DNA from 2 places in the Clostridium neonatale genome. Region 2 is predicted to be linked to the other one. Evidence: predicted binding sites of a transcription regulator. Region 2 holds the regulator's gene; the other holds the start of a gene.
What was found. The regulator Rex, encoded in region 2, represses fermentation and respiration genes when NADH is low (regulators of the CRP and FNR family bind a similar motif). The targets are predictions, from matches to a motif close to ATTGTTAANNNNTTAACAAT.
Positions count from the first base shown of each region.

Region 1: a site for Rex is predicted at 2,511-2,530, ahead of CNEONATNEC86_RS07465 (DUF47 domain-containing protein). Genes of this name have one in related genera too.

Region 1 is NZ_UICR01000001.1:1,631,633-1,636,079, forward strand. It holds gene CNEONATNEC86_RS07455 (IS701 family transposase) at 1-684, opposite strand, end outside; gene CNEONATNEC86_RS07460 (inorganic phosphate transporter) at 870-1,868, opposite strand; gene CNEONATNEC86_RS07465 (DUF47 domain-containing protein) at 1,861-2,487, opposite strand; gene serS (serine--tRNA ligase) at 3,079-4,359, shown strand.
Region 2 is NZ_UICR01000001.1:431,142-435,588, reverse strand. It holds gene CNEONATNEC86_RS02025 (acyl-CoA dehydrogenase) at 1-885, opposite strand, end outside; gene CNEONATNEC86_RS02020 (short-chain-enoyl-CoA hydratase) at 966-1,751, opposite strand; gene CNEONATNEC86_RS02015 (redox-sensing transcriptional repressor Rex) at 2,060-2,686, opposite strand; gene CNEONATNEC86_RS02010 (glycoside hydrolase family 1 protein) at 3,185-4,447, opposite strand, start outside.

The DNA.
Region 1 (4,447 bases), 1.2 Mb from region 2:
AGCCGGATATATTACTCTGTTAGATTTTATTCTCCCTATAGTGTGACAACCATTTATTAAACCGTGAAGCAAAATTTTTGCTGAAGTATACCATGAATCAACTAGTAAATAATTGTTTTTAGTTACAGGAGTGAATTCATTAATCAGTTCCATCGCAAGTTCATTTTTATCTAGAAATTTTTTAGATAGTTTTTTACTCGATTCCTTTCGGTGATATTGTCTAAAATCTAAAGGTATAGAATAATCATTAATCTTATAATGCGATGTAACTAAGCAGTGTGACCATTTAGGTTTATTGCCATCAGCATGTGAATTGTGAAAATCTAAGCCTTCAATTTTTTTAGTTGAAGTATTTTTCTTAGTTAAGGTATCATCAATGATTAGGAATCCAACATCACTATCTTCACAAGTGTTGGAAATTTCAGATATTGCATGAAATATGCGTTCTTGCGTAACATATTCATGATTCCATGAATATGAACTTAGGAACCTTGAACCAGTACTTCGATCTCTATTGCATGTAATTTTATTATGAACAGATGAAATAGTTTTGCTTCCTTCTGTTACAATAATTCCAGATACTATATTTACCATATGATTCTTTATCGCAGAAGAATATGGCAGATTTAACTCTGAAATATAGTTGATAATTGTTTCATTTTGGTTTAATATTGTTGTCAGCATATAAATCTCCTTAGATTTGGTTTCGCAACAATAAATCTAGCATGTTTGAGGTTTATATGCTACTTTTTTATTTAAAATTATACTGGTAAAATATCAATAAAAATCCAATGGTAAATTTTCTTAAATTAATGCACAAGTCAAGTTATTTATTTATAAGGTTAAATGAAGATGGGATTTTTATTAATTTAGAGAAATAATTTTACAGCATAAATGAATAATGCAGAAAAAATTGCAGTGATTGGAATAGTTAATATCCATGCCCATACAATGCTTTTGGCTACTCCCCATTTTACACTTTTTAATCTTTTAGAGGCTCCAACTCCCATAATAGTAGTAGTTATTATATGAGTTGTACTTACAGGTGCCTTAAAAAATGTCGCACATAAAATCACCAGTGATGCACCAGTTTGTGCAGCAAAGCCATTTACAGGAGTAAGCTTTGTCATACCACTTCCCATAGTTTTGATTATTTTCTTTCCACCAATGGAAGTACCAAGTGCTAAAGATAATGCACATAAAAATACTACCCATACAGGAACTTTAAATGAACTTATTAGTCCTCCACTTAAGAGTGACATTGTTATTATTCCCATTGATTTTTGAGCATCATTTCCACCATGATTAAAAGCCATAAATGCACCTGCTAAAATTTGCAGTTTTAAAAAGATTTTATTAACGAGGTGTCTTTTACAATTTTTTAAAATGAAATTTAATATATTCATTATTATATATCCAACAAAAAAGCCAATTACAGGTGAAAGAAAAAGCCATAATACAACACTATGAAAGAGGTTATACCAGTTTATTACACTAAAAGAATTATTATATGCAATTCCACCGCCTAAAAGTGATCCAATAAGTGCATGAGAAGAACTGCTTGGAACTGCAAAATACCATGTGAGTATATTCCATACTATAGATACTATTAATACACACATAATAACCCACTGAGGGGTAACTGTATGACTTACAATATTATCACCTACAGTTTTTGCAACAGCAGTTCCTGTAAAAGCACCAAGAAAATTAAAAATACAGCAGATGATTATAGCATTTTTAGGAGTAAGTGCTCTTGTTGTAATTGAAGTAGCTACTGCAGTAGCTGTATCATGAAAACCATTTATAAAATCAAAGATAACTGCAAAAATAACTATTAATATAACAAGCATAAGAGAACTATGCATTTTTAATCACAACTCCCTCTATAATATTGGCGACTTTTTCACAATTATCAATTGTGTTCTCTGTAATTTGATATATTTCTTTTAACTTCATAATAGTAATAGGATCTTTTTCGTATCTGAATAATAGTGCAACAGCGTTTCTGAAGAGTTTATCCGCTTCATATTCTATTGAAGAAATATACCTGATTTTATCAAGAAGATTTTTTGATTTGCATCCATTTAATCTTATTTCATTCATTAAATCACAAAGACTTTCGGTGATATTTAACAAAAAATCAGAGGCTTGTATGATTTCAGAAGTAGCATTTGTTATGTCAAACATTATAAAACGGTGCATTATAGAATTAATACAGTCAAGTATATTATCCATTTCTTTTACTATTTCGTATATGTCTTCTCTGTCAATTGGGGTAATAAACGCCTCGTCCAATTCCTTGGTTAAGGTAAGGACTAAAGCATCACCTGCATCTTCAAGTGCAGTTGTTTTTTTTAATTGCTCTTCTTTTTTATCAAGACAATCTAAGCTACTTCTCAAAATTTTAGCAGATTCATGAACTGTATTAGCAGATTCTGACAACATATCGTAAAATTTATCTTCCTTATTATTGAATTTAAACATTATTCCACTCCTTTGGTGTTATTATTTTTATAAATATGTCAAAATAGAAAAAATTTTTACTCATTAGTAAATTATACAACTTTATTTACAAATATTAAATCGTTGTTAAGATTAATATTTTATTATTAAGAACATGTTAAGAAGAAAATAATATGGATTTAGTAGTTATTATATTTTTTTAAGTTTAGGTAAACTATTTTTCGGGTATGTATTTGTTACATTTACTTTTATAAATAATAAATTAAAAAAGTACTTGTAAAAAATTTTATTTAGTTCTATACTACTTAATATATAATATTTTTATAAGGCGTTTTTATAAAAGCTACGACTTATTAATGTCTTCAGAGAGCTGATGGATGGTGCAAATCAGTGATTATTGTAAGTCTTTCCACTTTTAGAGCTGCTGGTGATGAGTCAGAGGGTTATGCCCTTTATAGCATATTGAAGAGGTCGGTATATATTATATGCTGGCAATTTAGGTGGCAACGCGGATTTTTTCGTCCTATTTATAACTTTTAAGCTATAAATAGGACGTTTTTTATATAAACTAAAATAATCAATAGAATTTAAGATGAAATTTTGGAGGGAATTATGTTAGATTTAAAATTTGTTAGAGAAAATCCTGAAATTGTAAAACAAAATATTAAAAATAAATTTCAAGATTATAAGTTACCACTTGTAGATGAAATAATTGAGCTTGATAAGAAATCTAGAGAAGCGCAAACAGAAGCAGATAAATTAAGATCAAACAGAAAAACAGTATCTAAGCAAATCGGTGCATTAATGGCTCAAGGTAAAAAAGATGAAGCTGAAAAACTTAAAGAACAAGTAAATAAAGATGCAGAAACATTAGCAAAACTTGAAGCAGATGAAAGCAGACTTCAAGAAGAAGTAAAAGAAAGAATGATGAAGATACCAAACATCATCGATCCTTCAGTTCCAATAGGTAAAGATGATAGTGAAAATGTTGAAGTTGAAAAATTTGGGGAACCTAAAGTTCCTGACTTTGAAGTACCATATCATACAGAAATTATGGAAAAATTCAATGGAATAGATCTTGATAGTGCAAGAAAAGTTGCAGGTAATGGATTCTATTATTTAATGGGAGACATAGCAAGACTTCATTCGGCTGTAATTTCATATGCAAGAGACTTTATGATAGATAGAGGATTTACATACTGTGTACCTCCATTTATGATAAGAAGTAGCGTAGTTACTGGCGTTATGAGCTTTGAAGAAATGGATTCAATGATGTACAAAATTGAAGGTGAAGATTTATACTTAATTGGAACAAGTGAACACTCAATGATAGGTAAATTTATAGATACAATTCTTGATGAAAAAACTCTTCCTCAAACTTTAACAAGTTATTCACCTTGCTTTAGAAAAGAAAAAGGTGCTCATGGAATCGAAGAAAGAGGAGTTTATAGAATACATCAATTTGAAAAGCAAGAAATGATAGTTGTATGTAAGCCAGAAGAAAGCAAAGAATGGTTTGAAAAACTTTGGAAGAACACTGTTGATTTATTCCGTTCATTAGATATACCAGTAAGAACACTTGAATGTTGTTCTGGTGACTTAGCAGATTTAAAGGTTAAGTCAATTGACGTTGAAGCATGGTCACCAAGACAAAAGAAATATTTTGAAGTTGGAAGCTGTTCAAATCTTTCAGATGCTCAAGCTAGAAGACTTAAAATACGTATAAATGGTGAAGATGGAAAGAAATATTTCCCTCATACATTAAATAATACAGTAGTAGCACCACCAAGAATGCTTATAGCATTTTTAGAAAATAACTTAAATGAAGATGGAACTGTAAATATTCCAGAAGCATTAAGACCATATATGGGTGGAAAAAGTATTTTAAAGTAAGAAGAAAATAAAATTTAGACATTTCGTTTTTAATGGCATTTGTACATTAAATTAGGAACCATATCAGAGGAATATGCAAATTCTAATC
Region 2 (4,447 bases):
TGCAGCTTCGATCTTAACATCCATTTCAGCAATATACCATTGTAATCCTTGGAAAGCTGAAAGAGGTTTTTTAAATTGTTTTCTTTCTTTCATGTATGCAACAGCTTCTTCAAAAGCGCCTTCTGCAATACCTAAAGCTTGAGCAGCAATACCAATTCTTCCTCCATCAAGAGTCTTCATTGCTATTCCAAATCCTTTACCTTCTTTTCCAATTAAGTTTTCCTTTGGAACTATACAGTCTTCAAAAATTAATTCTGTAGTAGAAGATGCTCTGATTCCCATTTTGTTTTCAAGTTTACCAATTGAGAATCCTGGGAAAGATTTTTCTACTATGAATGCAGAAATTCCTTTTGTTCCCATCGACTTATCAGTCATAGCAAATACGATGAATGTTTCAGCAACTCCACCATTTGTTATGAATATTTTTGATCCATTTAATACATAATGATCTCCATCTAATACTGCAGTTGTTTGTTGTCCAGCAGCATCTGTACCAGCACCTGGTTCAGTTAAACCAAAAGCACCAATCTTTTTGCCTGAGCATAAGTCTGGTAAGTATTTTTCTTTTTGAGCTGGAGTACCATGTTCGTTAATTACTGAAGCACATAATGAAGTATGAGCTGAAAGTATAACCCCTGTTGTTCCGCAAACTTTTGATAATTCTTCTACAGCTATTATGTAAGAAAGAACATCTCCGCCTGCACCTCCAACTTCTTTAGAAAATGGAATACCCATCATTCCTAATTTTCCCATTTTCTTTACATTTTCCATTGGGAATTGTTCAGTTTCATCGATTTCTGCAGCTAATGGCTTAACTTCATTTACTGCGAATTCTCTAACCATTTGTTGTACTAATTCTTGTTCTCTAGTTAATTGGAAATTCATTAAATTACCCTCCTTGTTAATTGGAGCCTACTAGTAGGCAAACTATATATAAATCTCTAATAGATTTTTGACTAAAAAAATTATTTGTTTTGGAAATTCTTTTCTTTTCTTCTTTCTAAGAAAGCGCTCATTCCTTCAGTTTGATCTTCTGTTGAGAAGCATTTACCAAAGTCAGCTGCTTCTATCATAACAGCTTCATCTATTGCTACTTGCATACCTCTGTTTATAGCATCTTTAGCTAGCTTAACAGCAATTGGTGCATTAGATATAATTATTGAAGCCATTTTCTTTGCTTCTTCCATAAGATTTTCTAAAGGTACTACCTTATTAACTAATCCTATTCTATAAGCTTCATCAGCTTTAATATTTCTTCCTGTATAAATCATTTCCTTAGCTTTTCCAAGACCAACTATTCTTGGTAGTCTTTGAGTTCCACCAAATCCTGGCGTTATTCCAAGACCTACTTCAGGTTGTCCGAATACAGCTGCTTCAGATGCAATTCTTATATCACAAGCCATCGATATTTCACATCCGCCACCAAGTGCAAAACCTTGAATAGCCGCTATAACTGGCTTGTCCAAGTCCTCAAGTCTTAAAAATACTTTGTTTCCAAGCTCACCAAATTCTTTACCTTGAGCTTCATTTAAATCCTTCATTTCAGCTATGTCAGCACCAGCAACAAAGGATTTTTCTCCTGCTCCTGTTAATATAACTGCATATATGTCGCTATCTTTTTCTAAATCATCTAGAACTATATCTAAGTCTTTTAATGTTGCCGAATTTAAAGCATTTAATGCTTTTGGTCTATTAATTGTAACAACTGCTAAATGTCCTTCTTTTTCAAGGATAACATTTTCTAATTCCATGTTTTTTACTCTCCCTTTAAAATCATATTATTTATTTTTTTAATTTTCTTACAATTTTAAAAATATTAAATATGCTTGTTATAATATTAACAAGCTTGAACAAAAAAACAACGGAGCTTAAATCTCCTTATTTAAAATTATAATACGTAGTTACATTATTTGCAATAAAATATTATCTTTCCATCCAACTTTTTTATACCTTTTATCTGCATTGTTCATACAAAAACTCATATATGAATAAAAAATAAATAATTTATATTAAAAGCTTATATTTTTTCCTTTTAATATAAATTATTTATTTAACAAATTTATTCGTTTAGTAAATAAATTAATGTCATTAAACTCTCACTTAAATGAACATTTTCTACCTTTACATCACTTGGAACAACTAAATCAACTGGAGCAAAATTCCACATTGCTTTAACTCCGCCTCTTATTAATTCATCAGCAACATTTTGCGCATTTTTTTGAGGAACACAAATTATCCCTATATCTATTTTCTTACTATCTAGAGTTTCTTTTAACTCATCTATATCTCTTATTTCTATATCTCTTATTTTCATTCCAACTAATTTAGGATTAACATCAAAAATAGTACCTATATTAACTCCTAAATCTTCAAACCTAGTATAATTAGCAACAGCCTGACCTATATTACCTGCTCCTATCAATACTGCTTCATACCCTTTATCTAGTCCTAATATACATCCTATCTGCGTATATAGCTCTTTTACATTATAGCCATAACCTTGCTGCCCAAAGTCTCCAAAACAATTTAAGTCTTGACGAATTTGAGAAGCTGTAAAACCTATTTTTTCTCCTAATTCTTTTGAAGAAATCCTATCAACATCGTTCTTCATTAATTCACCAAGATATCTATAATATTTAGGTAGTCTTTTAATTACTGCCATCGATATACTTTTGCTTCTCTCCATTCCGTTTCTCTCCTTAATCTAATATACTCTATTTAAATTATCCCCCAATGCATAATTAATTATTATTTTATATTCAACAAATCATATAATATACTATAATTTATAATTTTATCATATCCATCCATTTCTATGTCAAGTTTATTATAACTTTTTATAAATATGAGTTATATAAATCATTAATAAAATCGTGTATATTAATATGGAGTAAAATATTATCAACTTTTATTATTAAAAATAATAAAGACGTACATTTTAGTATATTTTTAATTAATACATATGTCAACTTTTATTAATTATTTAACTCAGATTAATGTCAGAAGCAAACAAGAAAAAATGTGATTAATAGTTCAAAAAAGGTGTTTACATTATTGGCATAGATCCAGCGACAACGGACTTTCAATGTCAAGTTATTGCCATGCTTGGCATGCAAATAGAGAGTAGATAGTTTTGTTTTTACCTAAAACTATCTACTCTACCTTCAAGTTATTAAGTTATTTTTTAAATATCATTTTCTAAATCCGCACCATTTGTTGCAATTAATTTTTTATAATAATAGAATGATTTCTTTTTACTACGCTTACCAGTTCCATTTCCATAGTCATCTATATCTACATAAATCATGCCATATCTCTTTGTCATCTCTGATGTACCAGAAGAAATAAGATCGATTGGTCCCCACCAAGCATAGCCAAAGACATCTACTCCATCTTCAATAGCTTCTCTCATTTGTTCAACATGTCTCTTCATATAATCAATTCGATAATCATCATTGATTGAACCATCTTCTTCGATTTTATCAACTGCACCTAATCCATTTTCTGAAATAAAGATTGGTAAATGATAACGATCATATATATGATTTAAAGTAATTCTAAAACCAATAGGATCAATCGTCCATCCCCAATCAGACATCTCTAAATTAGGATTTTTAATATCAGAAACCAATCTTCCTGTTGGTTTAGGTACTGTTTCACCTTTATAGCGCATAACATAAGTCATATAATAACTAATTGTAATAAAGTCAACAGATCCTTCTTTTAAAATCCTTTCATCATCTTCTCCCATCTCAATATGGATATCATTTTCATCAAAAAATCTTTTCATATAATATGGATATTCACCTTTAGCTTGGACATCTGTAAAGAACCAGTTAAAATGATCTTCAAACAAAACTTGTAATTGGTCTTCTGGTTTAGAACTTTCAGCATAATTTTCTAATCTACAAAGCATATTACCCATTTTAGCTTCCGAATCAATTTCGTGACATTTCTTAACTGCTAAGGCACTAGCGACCATTTGATTATGCACTGCTTGGAATTTTAGTTTCCAGTTTCCTAAATAAGGATTACAGCTATTTGGTTCAGGTGCTCCTTCTAAAATAACACCACTACTTGTAAAAGGATTAGAAAGAACATTATTAATTTCATTAAAAGTTAACCAGTATTTAACTTTACCTTTATAACGTTTTAAAACTGTTTCAGCGTATTTGACAAATGCATCTACTGTATGGCGGCTTAGGAATCCATTATATTTTTCTGCCAAATGTAAAGGTGTATCAAAATGCGATAATGTTACTAATGGTTCAATATTATATTTATGCAATTCATCAAACACATTATCATAAAATTGTAATCCTTCTTCATTAGGCATTTCATCATCTCCATTAGGGAAGATACGTGACCATGAAATACTCATACGAAAAACTTTAAATCCCATTTCAGCAAATAATTTAATATCTTCTTTATATGTATGATAGAAATC